Rhodobacter capsulatus SB 1003: one gene and its partner. The protein of the gene in region 1 binds, or shares a complex with, the protein of each later gene. Links are inferred from orthologs where the notes say so. Each region holds a gene or a part of one and is shown on either strand. Other genes may lie near its edges.

Region 1 (6,560 bases):
CGCGGGAGCGAAATAGGTCAGAACGCCATCGCAGCCGGCGCGGCGGAAGGCCATCAGGCTTTCCAGCATCACCTTGTCATGGTTGAGCCAGCCATTCTGCACCGCCGCCATCAGCATCGCATATTCGCCCGAGACCTGATAGGCATAGGTCGGCATGCCAAAGGCATCCTTCACCTGACGCACGATGTCGAGATAGGGCATGCCCGGTTTCACCATCACCATGTCGGCGCCCTCGGCGATGTCGCGGGCGACATTGCGCAGGGCCTCGGCGCTGTTGGCGGGGTTCATCTGATAGGTCTTCTTGTCGCCCTTGAGCGCACTTGAGGCGCCGACCGCATCGCGGAACGGGCCATAGAAGGCCGAGGCATATTTCGCGGCATAGCTGAGAATGGCGATATCCTTGTGACCCGCGGCCTCCATCGCCTGCCGGATCGCGCCCACGCGGCCATCCATCATGTCGGACGGCCCAAGGATGTCGGCCCCGGCCGCGGCCTGGGCGAGCGCCATCTTCACCAGCGCCTCGGTGGTTTCGTCGTTCAGGATGATGCCGTCGCGGACAAGCCCGTCATGGCCGTTGGCGTTATAGGGATCGAGCGCGATATCGGTCATGATCGCGACCTCGGGCACCGCCTGCTTCATCGCCGCGATCACCCGGTTGGTGAAGTTGTCGGGCTGCCAGGCCATTTCGCAGGTCTCGGTCTTCACCGCCGGATCGGTGTAGGGGAACAGGCAGATCGCGGGAATGCCCAGCGTCGCGGCTTCCTCGGCCGCTTTCAGCGCGCCGTCCATGGTGCGGCGGACAACCCCCGGCATCGAGGAGATCTCGACATCGGCGCCGGGAACGTCGGTGATGAAGATCGGCCAGATCAGGTCCTTGACCGACAACCGGTTTTCCTGCGCGAGGTCACGCAGGGCTTCGGTGCGGCGCATCCGGCGCAGGCGATTGGTGGGAAAGGGGGGGGTGATCAGGGTCATGGGCGGTCTCCTTCGTCGCCGTGGGTGCCACGGATCGCAGACCGGCTCAAGCCCCGCATTGTCGCGCCCGCGCGAAGGCATGCTTGCAACCGGGCGGCCGATGCGCGAAACCAAGGGCAGGCAACGGGCGGGCAAGACCTTGGACATTCTGCAAACGATCTTCGAGCTGATCGACATGCGGTCGTTTTCGAACCTCTGGTATTGGATCGCCCTGGCGGTGACCTGGTCCACCGCCTCGCATTACGTTCTGGGCGTGCCCTTCGACATGATCGTGCGGGCGCGGCGCAGGGGCGGGCCGGTGGCCGAGGACATGCTGATGCTGACCGCGGTGAACGTGCGCCGGTTGCTGTCGATCAGCCGCGAGGCGGGGGTGATGCTGACGCTGGTCGCCTCGTTCCTGATCAGCCTGATCGTGGTGCTTGGCTTCGTCTTCCGGATCGAATTCGCCCAGGCGGTGGCGCTGATCCTGGTACCGCTGAGCGGCGTCGGGCTTTTGAGCCTGCGCACCGCGGCGCGGCTGGAGCCGGTTCTCGCCGATGCGCCCGAGGTGGAGAGGGTCGCCCGGATCCTGTTGCGGCATCGGGTGTCGGTGCAGGCGATCGGGATGGGCTCGATCTGTGTCACCGCGCTTTGGGGCATGTTCCAGAACCTGCAGCTCTCGCCGCTCGGCTGAGGCCTTGACAGGTCCGCGCGTTCCGATACCTCTCGCCCATGCAGCATTTCCTTCTCTCCGGCGCCCCCGAGGGCCATGACGCGAAACTTCTGGTCAAGGAACTGGCCAGGGGAAAGCCCGTCCTTCATGTCGCGCGCGATGACCGCCGCCTCGAGGCGATGCGGGCGGCTTTGGCCTTTTTCGATCCGCAGGCGGTGGTTCTGACCTTTCCGGCCTGGGATTGCCTGCCCTATGACCGGATCTCGCCCAATCCCGAGATCTCGGCGGCGCGGATGGCGACGCTTGCGGCTTTGGCGAAAGGTGTGATCACGGGGCCCTTCGTGCTGCTGACCACGCTTTCGGCGGCAACGCAGCGGCTGCCCGCGCGCGATCTGGTGGCGGGGGCGAGTTTCTCGGCCCGGGTCGGGCAGCGCATCGATGACAAGGCCTTGAAGGAATTTCTGGTCCGCATGGGGTTCTCGCCGGTCTCGACCGTGTCGGAGCCCGGTGATTATGCGGTGCGCGGTGGCATCATCGACATCTATCCGCCCGGCGAAGGCGGTCCGGTGCGGCTGGATCTGTTCGGCGACGTGCTGGACGGGGCGCGGCGCTTCGATCCGGCAAACCAGCGCACCACCGAGAAACTGTCGCAGATCGATTTTGCCCCGGTAAGCGAGGTGATCCTCGATCCGGCCGCGATCACCCGGTTCCGGCAGAATTATCGGATCGAATTCGGCGCGGGCGGCACCGATGATCCGCTTTACGAAGCGGTTTCGGCTGGGCGCAAACATGCCGGGATGGAACATTGGCTGGGCTTTTTCCACGACCGGCTGGAGACTTTGTTCGATTATCTGCCCGAAGCCACGGTGATGCTGGATGACCAGGTCGAGCCGCAACGCGCGGCGCGCTGGGACGGCATCGCCGATCAATATGACACCCGGCGCGAGGCGATGAACCGGCGTGATCGGCTGGATACCGTCTACAAGCCCGCGCCGCCGGAGCTGCTGTATCTGGACGGAACCGCCTGGGAGAGCGGGCTGGCGCGCCATCGCGTGCTGAAACTGCAAGTTCTGCCCGCGCCGCCCGGGCCGGGGATCCTGAATGCCGAAGGCCGCATCGGACGAAATTTCGCGCCCGAACGCCAGCTGGAAAACGTCAGCCTTTTCGCGGCGTTGAAGGATCATGTGCAAGCAAGGCTGCGGCAGGGGCCGGTGGTCATCGCAAGCTGGTCCGAAGGCGCGCGCGAACGGCTGAAAGGATTATTGGAAGACGAAGGCCTGAGCGGGGCACGGCTGATTTCCGATGCACGCGGCATCGACGGGCTGGGGCTTGCGGTCTGGCCGCTGGATGCCGGCTTCGAGGCCGAGGGGCTGACAGTGATCTCGGAACAGGATGTTCTGGGCGATAGGCTGGTGGCGAAACCGCGCCGCAAGCGCAAGGCCGAGAATTTCCTGACCGAGGCGCAAAGCCTGTCTCCGGGCGATCTGGTCGTGCATGTCGATCATGGCGTCGGGCGCTACAAGGGGCTGGAGACGGTCACGGCGCTTGGTGCGCCGCATGATTGCGTGCTGCTCGAATATGCCGGGGGGGATCGGCTCTATCTGCCGGTCGAGAATATCGAGCTGCTGTCGCGTTACGGGCACGAGGAAGGGCTGCTCGACAAGCTGGGTGGCGGCGCCTGGCAGGCGAAAAAGGCGAAGCTGAAGGAGCGGATCCGGCAGATCGCCGACCGGCTGATGCGGATTGCGGCCGAACGGCTGCTGCGCCCGGCGCCGATCCTCGAGGCGGCGCATCACGACTGGGAGGCGTTCGCGGCGCGCTTCCCCTATACCGAGACCGACGATCAGATGGCGGCGATCGAGGATGTGGTGACCGACCTTGCGGCCGGGCGGCCGATGGATCGGCTGGTGGTGGGCGATGTCGGCTTTGGCAAGACCGAGGTGGCGATGCGGGCGGCCTTTGTCGCGGCCAGTTCCGGGATGCAGGTGGCGGTGATCGCGCCGACCACGCTGCTGGCGCGTCAGCATGCCAAGACCTTCATCGAGCGGTTCCGCGGCACGCCCCTGACGGTGAAGCCGCTGTCCCGTTTCGTCTCGGCCAAGGAGGCCAATGCCACCCGCGACGGGCTGGCCGATGGCACGGTGGATATCGTTATCGGCACCCATGCGGTGCTGGCCAAGGGCGTGAAATTCCGCAACCTCGGCCTGTTGATCATTGATGAGGAACAACATTTCGGCGTTCAGCACAAAGAGCGGCTGAAGGAGATGCGCTCCGAGATCCATGTGTTGACGCTGACCGCGACGCCGATCCCGCGGACCCTGCAGCTCAGCCTGACCGGGGTGCGCGATCTCTCGATTATCGGCACGCCGCCGGTCGATCGTCTGGCGATCCGCACCTATGTGAGCGAGTTCGACACCGTCACCATCCGCGAGGCGCTGCTGCGCGAACATTACCGCGGCGGGCAAAGTTTCTATGTCGTGCCGCGGATCTCGGATCTGGCCGAGGTCGAGGATTTCCTGCGCAGCCATGTGCCCGAAGTCAGCTTCATCGTCGCGCATGGGCAGATGGCGGCGGGGGAACTTGATGACCGGATGAACGCCTTTTACGACGGCAAGCATGATGTGCTGCTGGCGACGACGATCGTCGAATCGGGGCTCGATATTCCGACGGCGAACACGATGGTGGTGCACCGCGCCGACATGTTCGGCCTATCGCAGCTTTACCAGATCCGCGGCCGGGTCGGGCGCTCGAAGCTGCGCGCCTATTGCTATCTGACGACGAAACCGCGGCTGCCGCTGACGCCGCAGGCGACGAAGCGGCTGCGGCTGCTTGGCAGTCTCGACAATCTGGGGGCGGGATTTTCGCTCGCCAGCCAGGATCTTGATCTGCGCGGGGCGGGCAACCTTTTGGGCGAGGAGCAGTCGGGCCATATCAAGGAAGTCGGCTACGAGCTTTACCAGGCGATGCTCGAGGAGACGATTTCAAAGCTGAAATCGGGCGAGCTGACCGAAACGACCGGCGACGGAGATTGGTCGCCGCAGATCAACCTTGGCGTTCCGGTCATGATTCCAGAGAGTTACATCCCCGATCTTGATGTGAGACTGGGGCTTTACCGGCGTCTTTCGAACCTGTCGAGCAAGGTCGAGATGGAGGGATTTGCCGCCGAACTGATCGACCGTTTCGGGCCGCTGCCGAAGGAAGTGAACACCCTGATGCTGGTCGTGCGGATCAAGGCGATGTGCAAGCGCGCCGAGATTTCGCGCATGGATGCCGGGCCGAAAGGCGCAACGGTGCAGTTCCATCTGGACAAGTTCCCGAACCCGGCGGGCCTTGTCGAATTCCTGACCGCAGAACGGGGGACAGCCAAGATCAACGGCAACAAGGTCGTGATCCGGCGGGACTGGACCAACGATGCCGAGAAGATCAAGGGCGCCTTCGCCATCGCCCGCGATCTGGCGGAAAAGGTCGCGGCGGGGAAAAAGGCGGAAAAGAAAAAGGGGGCGTGACGCCCCCTATGCGTTCTCTCGTACAAGCCCCATCAGGATCACCGCAAGGCTTGAGCAGGTGAATGTCGCAACAACGATCGGCAGCGCGGTGCCGTCGAACATCAGACCGACCGGGGCGGCGATCAGCACCGCGCCCATCGTCGAGAACGCCGAAACGACCGAGGCTGCCAGACCGGCCAGATGGCCCATCCGCTGCATCGCCAGCGCGTTCAGATTGCCGAAGGTGATCCCCGCCATCATGAAGACCGTGACCGTCCAGGCGAACAGGAAGATGAAGCCGTCGGGCGGGGTCACCGCGCCGCCGAGGATCAGCGCCAGCATCGCGCCCGAGGAGATGACCTGCATCATGTACGTGCCGCGCACCATCCGGCGCATCCCCAGACGCATCACGAAAAGCGCGTTGAAGGCGGTGCCGGAGCCCGCCAGAATCGCCATCAGGGCAAACCATTTCGGAAAGCTCTCAACTGCACCGAAGGCCGCAAACAATTGTTGTGACGAGGAAAGCAGCGCGAACATCTGTCCGAAGCCAAGTGTCATCGTCAGGATGTAAAGCCGCACGTCGCGATCGCCGAGGACCTCCTTGGTCCCCGCCCAGAGCAGCCCCGCCCGCAGCGGGCGCCGCCGTTCGGGAGTGAGCGTCTCGGGCTGGCGCAGGCTCAGCCAGGCCAATCCGATCAGCGCGAAGAGGATGAAGGCATAGAACACGCCGCGCCATCCCGCGAAACCGATAATCAGCTGTCCGGCCGAAGCGGCAAGCGCCGGCACCAGGATGAAAACCATCATGATGAAGGCGGTCACCTTGGCCATTTCACGCCCGGAATACATGTCGCGCACCAGCGCCATCGGCACGATCCGCGGGGCGGCGGCGCCAAGTCCTTGCACGAACCGCGCCGCCAGCAGCACTTCGAGGCTTTGCGCCTGTGCCCCGATGACGGCCCCGATCACGAAGATGCTCACGCCGACCACGATCGTCCGCTTGCGCCCGATCGCATCCGAAAGCGGACCGGCGACGAAAGTGCCGACACCGATGCCCAGAAGGAAGAAGGTCAGAACAAGCTGGGCGCGGTTGATCGCTTCGGGAGAAAGCTTGGCCGCGATCTCGGGCAGCGCGGGCAACATCGCGTCGATCGAGAAAGCGACCGTCGCTGCCAAAAGCGCCATCAGCGCAGTGAATTCGAAGACGGGAATGCGGGCGGGCGCCGCAGTTGCGTGAGGGTCGGACATGCACAGCCTTTCAAGGTTGCGCGGAACCATAGCCGACTGTGCGACGAAAACCAGAGCGCAGTCCCGCACATTGCCGTGCGGGGCTGCACAGCTATGTCGCAGCGATCTCGTCGATGACCTGCATCCAGAGCTTGGCGGGCTGCGCGCCTGTGATCACATGGGTATTGTCGAGAATGAAGGTCGGAACCGAGGTCACGCCGCGC
Region 2 (5,955 bases), 270 kb from region 1 along the record:
GAGCTTCGACATGATCGTGATCGGTGCGGGACCGGGGGGCTATGTCGCGGCGATCCGCGGCGCGCAGTTGGGGCTTTCGGTGGCCGTGGTCGAGCGCGAGCATCTGGGCGGCATCTGTCTGAACTGGGGCTGCATCCCGACGAAGGCGCTTTTGCGCTCGGCCGAGGTGTTTCACCTGATGCACCGCGCCAAGGAATTCGGGCTGAAGGCCGAGGGGCTGGGCTATGATCTTGATGCGGTGGTGGCGCGGTCGCGCGCGGTGGCCAAGCAGCTGTCGGGCGGCATCGGGCATTTGCTGAAGAAGAACAAGGTCACCGTGCTGATGGGCGAGGCCACGCTGCCGCGCCCGGGTGTGGTGGCGGTGAAAACCGGCGCGGGCACCGAGGAGATCACGGCGAAGAACATCATCCTGGCCACCGGTGCGCGGGCGCGGGTGCTGCCGGGGCTCGAGGCCGATGGCGATCTGGTCTGGACCTACAAGCATGCGCTGACGCCGAAACGGATGCCGAAGAAGCTGCTGGTCATCGGCTCGGGCGCGATCGGGATCGAATTTGCCTCCTTCTTCAACACCTTGGGCGCCGATACGACGGTGGTCGAGGTGATGGACCGGGTTCTGCCGGTGGAGGATGCCGAGATTTCGGCCTTTGCGAAGAAGCAATTCGTCAAGCAGGGGATGAAGATTCTCGAAAAGACGACGGTTGTGAAGCTGGACCGCAGCCCGGGCAAGGTCGTCGCGCATCTGCAGGACGCCAAGGGCACGGTCACCGCGGACTTCGACACGGTGATTTCGGCGGTGGGGATTGTCGGCAATGTCGAGGGGCTGGGGCTGGAAGCTTTGGGCGTGAAGATCGACCGGACGCATGTGGTGGTGGATGAGTTCTGCCGCACCGGCGTTCCGGGGCTTTACGCCATCGGCGACATCGCCGGGGCGCCGTGGCTGGCGCACAAGGCCAGCCATGAAGGCGTGATGGTGGCGGAACTGATCGCGGGCAAGCACGCCCATCCGATCAAGCCGGGCACGATTGCCGGCTGCACCTATTGCACGCCGCAGGTCGCCTCGGTCGGGCTGACCGAGGAAAAGGCGAAAGCCGCGGGCCATGAGGTGCGGGTCGGCCGCTTCCCCTTCATCGGCAACGGCAAGGCGATTGCGCTTGGCGAGCCCGAGGGGATGGTGAAGACCGTTTTCGACGCGAAGACCGGCGAGTTGCTCGGCGCGCATATGGTCGGCGCCGAGGTGACCGAGCTGATCCAGGGCTATGTGATCGGCCGCACGCTGGAAACCACGGAAGAAGATCTGATGCACACCGTCTTCCCGCATCCGACGCTGAGCGAGATGATGCATGAAGCGGTGCTCGACGCCTATGGCCGCGCGCTGCACATGTGACGGCAGGGGGGCTCTGCCCCCCGTCCGCAAGCGGACTCCCCCCGGGATATTTGGAGCAAGATGAAGGGCGCCCATCGCGGAGCGCCCTTTGTGTTTCATCTTGCCGCAAATATCCTGGGGGTGCAGGGGGCAGCGCCCCCGCTTTCTTACACCCGAACGACCGCGCCGCCGCCCGAGACCCAGTCGTTGAAGCCGCCAAGGTTGTAGACCTCCTTGTAGCCCATTTCGACCAGCATCTGCGCCGCGCCCGCGCTGCGCCCGCCCATCGCGCAGAAAAGAACCACGGGTTTGTCCACCGACAGCTCCTTCAGGCATTCCGGGCTTGACGGGTCGCATTTCATCTTCACCGTGGCCAGCGGCACATGCAGCGCCCCCTTGGCCGTGCCCGAGGCGCGCAGCTCCATCCCGTCGCGCACGTCGATCAGGGTGATCTCGCCCGCCGCCGCCTTGGCCACCGCCTCGCGCGGGTCGATCTTTTGCACGCGGGCCCCGCCCGACACGGCGGAGCGCAGGAAGTTGAACATCGAAAACTCCTTTTCATGCGCCCCGACCGGCGCGTTCATTTCATGCCGCCAAAGCCGGGCGGGTTTCAAGTCTCTTCATATTATACATGCGAAGGTTTGAATGCAACGGTTGCATCGCCCGGTTTTTCGGGGGTGGCGCGGGAAAAGTTCCTGTTCCGTTCGCAATTTCTCGTTGGAGACTCGGGCGCAACCCCCTATCTATGGGGCCTGACATCTGGGGGCGGGCATGGCCGAGCAAAAGTTCATCGAAGTGCGCGGGGCGCGCGAGCATAACCTCAAGGGCGTCGATCTCGACATTCCGCGCGATGCGCTGACGGTGATCACCGGGCTTTCCGGCTCGGGCAAGTCCTCGCTCGCCTTTGACACGATCTATGCCGAGGGGCAGCGCCGCTATGTCGAAAGCCTCTCGGCCTATGCGCGGCAGTTTCTGGACCAGATGGGCAAGCCCGATGTCGATCACATCTCGGGGCTGAGCCCCGCGATTTCGATCGAGCAGAAGACGACCTCGAAGAACCCGCGCTCGACCGTCGGCACGGTGACCGAGATTTACGACTATCTGCGGCTGCTCTTTGCCCGCGCGGGCACGCCCTATTCGCCCGCCACCGGCCTGCCGATCGAGGCGATGCAGGTGCAGGACATGGTCGATCGCGTCATGGCGATGGAGGAGGGGGCGCGGGGCTATCTGCTGGCCCCCGTCATCCGCGACCGCAAGGGCGAATATCGCAAGGAATTCGCCGAATGGCGCAAGGCGGGCTTTCAGCGGGTGAAGGTGAACGGGGCGTTTTACGACCTCGAGGAGCCGCCCGTGCTGGACAAGAAATTCCGTCACAACATCGATGTGGTGGTGGATCGGATCGTCGTGCGGCCGGGGCTGGAGACGCGGCTGGCGGACAGTTTCCGCACCGCGCTCGATCTGGCCGACGGCATCGCGCTGTGGGAAGACGCTCTGTCAACCGAGGAGACCGAGGCGGGCAAGGAAGCGCAGCGCATCACGTTCTCGGAGAAATTCGCCTGTCCGGTCAGTGGCTTCACCATTGCGGAAATCGAGCCGCGGCTGTTTTCCTTCAACGCGCCCTTTGGCGCCTGCCCGGTTTGCGACGGGCTGGGGGTGGAGCTGTTCTTCGATGACCGGCTGGTGGTGCCCGACACATCCCTGACGCTGGCCGCCGGGGCGCTGGCCCCCTGGGCGAAGTCGAAAAGCCCCTATTTCATCCAGACCATCGACGCGCTTTCGAAACATTACGGCTTTGACAAGAAGAAGCCGTGGAAATCGCTGCCGCCCGAGGTGCAGCGGCTGTTCCTTTATGGCTCCGGCAAGGACGAGATCAAGTTCCGCTTTGACGAGGGCGGCCGGGTCTATGAGGTGACGCGCAGTTTCGAAGGCGTGATCCCGAACATGGAGCGACGCTATCGCGAGACCGACAGCGCCTGGGTGCGCGAGGAATTCGAGCGCTATCAGAACAACCGCCCCTGCGGCGCCTGCGGCGGCTACCGGCTGAAACCCGAGGCGCTGGCGGTGAAGATCGCCGGGCTGCACATCGGCCAGATCGTCGAAATGTCGATCAAGGAGGCCTTCGCGAAGATCGAGGACATCCCCGTCCAGCTGAGCAAGCAAAAGAACGAGATCGCCCGCCCGATCCTCAAGGAAATCCGCGAGCGGCTGGGCTTTCTGATCAATGTCGGGCTGGATTATCTGACCCTGAGCCGGGCGGCGGGGACGCTTTCGGGCGGCGAAAGCCAGCGCATCCGGCTGGCGAGCCAGATCGGCTCCGGCCTGACCGGGGTGCTTTACGTGCTCGACGAACCGAGCATCGGGCTGCATCAGCGCGACAATGACCGGCTGCTTTCGACGCTGAAAAACCTGCGCGATCAAGGCAATACGGTGCTGGTGGTCGAACATGACGAAGATGCGATCCGCCATGCCGATTATGTCTTCGACATCGGCCCGGGCGCGGGGGTGCATGGCGGGCAGGTGGTGGCGCAGGGCACGCCCGCCGAGATTGCCGCCGATCCGGCCAGCCTGACCGGGCAATATCTGGCGGGCACGCGGCGCATCGAAGTGCCCGTGCAACGGCGCGAGGGGAATGGCAAGAAGCTTGTGATTTCAAAGGCCTGCGGCAACAACCTGAAAGATGTGACGGCTGCGTTTCCGCTGGGCAAATTCGTCTGCGTGACCGGCGTCTCGGGCGGCGGCAAATCCACGCTGACCATCGAGACGCTTTACAAGACCGCGGCGATGCGGCTGAACGGCGCGCGGGAAACGCCTGCGCCTTGCGACAGCATCAAGGGCTTCGAGCATCTCGACAAGGTGATCGACATCGACCAGCGGCCGATCGGGCGCACGCCGCGCTCGAACCCCGCGACCTATACCGGCGCCTTTACCCCCATCCGCGACTGGTTCGCGGGCCTGCCCGAGGCGCAGGCGCGCGGCTACAAGCCCGGGCGGTTCAGCTTCAACGTCAAGGGCGGGCGCTGCGAGGCCTGTCAGGGCGATGGCGTGATCAAGATCGAGATGCACTTCCTGCCCGACGTGTACGTCACCTGCGAGACCTGCAAGGGCCACCGCTACAACCGCGAGACTTTGGAGATCAAGTTCAAGGACAAGAGCATCGCCGATGTCCTTGAAATGACGGTGGAAGATGCGCAGGAATTCTTCAAGGCCGTGCCCTCGATCCGGGAAAAGATGGATGCTTTGGTCGAGGTGGGGCTGGGCTATATCAAGGTCGGGCAGCAGGCGACGACGCTTTCGGGCGGCGAGGCGCAGCGGGTGAAGCTGTCAAAGGAACTGGCGCGCCGCGCCACCGGGCGGACGCTTTACATCCTCGATGAACCCACGACGGGGCTGCATTTCGAGGATGTTCGCAAACTTCTGGAAGTTCTGCATTCTCTGGTCGATCAGGGCAACACGGTCGTGGTGATCGAGCACAATCTTGACGTGATCAAGACCGCCGACTGGATCATCGACATCGGTCCCGAGGGCGGCGATGGCGGCGGGCGGATCGTGGCCGAGGGCACGCCGGAACAGGTGGCGGCCCATCCGGCCAGCCATACCGGGCGCTATCTGGCGCCGATGCTGGGGATGAAGGTGGCGGCGGAATGAGCGCGGATCAGATTGGTTTCTGGGATCGGGTGGCGGACCGCTATGCGGCGCGGCCGGTCCGCGACGTGGCGGCCTATGAGGCGATGCTGGCCGAGGTGGCGGCGCGGCTGCACCCCGGTGACAAGGTTCTGGAAATCGGCTGCGGCACCGGGTCCACGGCGCTGCGGCTGGGGCCGGGGGTGGGGCTCTGGCTCGCCACCGATCTTTCGCCGGAAATGCACCGCATCGCCTGTGCCAAGCCCGGCTGCGCTCAGGTGCAGTTCCGCCAGACCGCGGCCGAGGCCCGCCATGCCGAGGCGCCCTTTGACGTGATCTGCGCCTTTCACATCCTGCATCTGGTCCCCGATGCCGCGGCGACGCTGGCCGCGCTGTTCGGGCAGCTGAAACCGGGCGGGCTCTTCCTGTCGAAAACCTGGTGTCTGGCGGATCTGCCGTTCTGGATGAAGGCAATCCTGCCGCTTCTGCGGCTGCGCGGCTGGATGCCGCCTGCCCGCGCGCTGCGGGCGCCCGAGCTGCGGGCGCTGATCACGGCCGCGGGTTTCGTGATCGAGGAAGAGCGCACCTTCGGCAAGGGCGCGCACAGCCGCTACATCGTCGCGCGCAAGCCGGTCTGACCGGGCCGGTCTGAGCGGGGCGCCGCAAGGAAAACCCGCCGCGACCGGGGCCGCGGCGGGACAGCAGAGGCGGTCCGAGCCTGCGGTCAGTTCTTGCAGGTGTTGATGCCCAGCACGCTGTAAAGCGGGCAGGTGTTCATCAGCCCGGTGGCCAGCGGCACGATGCCGATCAGGAAAATCCAGTTGTAGCCCGCTTCACCGCCGGTCAGAAACCCGGCGACCAGCAGGACGATGCCCGCCGCGATGCGCAGTTTCTTGTCCATGCCGCCCACATTGGTCTTGAACATCTCTTGCTCCCTTGGTGTCAGAAGGCCGGGTCTCCGGCCGATGGCT

Evidence for each region.
Region 2: the proteins of mfd (region 1) and uvrA are in contact, whole or in part, in a crystal structure (PDB 4DFC), measured with the Escherichia coli proteins. The link is inferred for Rhodobacter capsulatus SB 1003 from one-to-one orthologs.

The regions. Positions count from the first base shown.
Region 1 is NC_014034.1:1,953,172-1,959,731, forward strand. The notes cover bases 1,314-5,333. They hold mfd (transcription-repair coupling factor), read left to right. Parts: upstream 1,314-1,686; coding sequence 1,687-5,133; downstream 5,134-5,333. Other genes in these bases: RCAP_RS08975 (component of SufBCD complex), read left to right, coding at 1,314-1,648; RCAP_RS08985 (multidrug effflux MFS transporter), read right to left, coding at 5,140-5,333. Outside these bases: hemB (porphobilinogen synthase), read right to left, coding at 1-975; more of RCAP_RS08975, read left to right, coding at 1,076-1,313; more of RCAP_RS08985, read right to left, coding at 5,334-6,357; RCAP_RS08990 (DsbA family oxidoreductase), read right to left, coding at 6,449-6,560. UniProt on the Escherichia coli protein: Couples transcription and DNA repair by recognizing RNA polymerase (RNAP) stalled at DNA lesions. Mediates ATP-dependent release of RNAP and its truncated transcript from the DNA, and recruitment of nucleotide excision repair machinery to the damaged site.
Region 2 is NC_014034.1:1,686,280-1,692,234, forward strand. Bases 1,794-5,208 are described here. They hold uvrA (excinuclease ABC subunit UvrA), read left to right. Parts: upstream 1,794-2,134; coding sequence 2,135-5,008; downstream 5,009-5,208. Other genes in these bases: RCAP_RS07715 (rhodanese-like domain-containing protein), read right to left, coding at 1,794-1,947; RCAP_RS07725 (class I SAM-dependent methyltransferase), read left to right, coding at 5,005-5,208. Also shown: lpdA (dihydrolipoyl dehydrogenase), read left to right, coding at 1-1,384; more of RCAP_RS07715, read right to left, coding at 1,531-1,793; more of RCAP_RS07725, read left to right, coding at 5,209-5,622; RCAP_RS07730 (YgaP family membrane protein), read right to left, coding at 5,709-5,909. UniProt on the Escherichia coli protein: The UvrABC repair system catalyzes the recognition and processing of DNA lesions. UvrA is an ATPase and a DNA-binding protein. A damage recognition complex composed of 2 UvrA and 2 UvrB subunits scans DNA for abnormalities.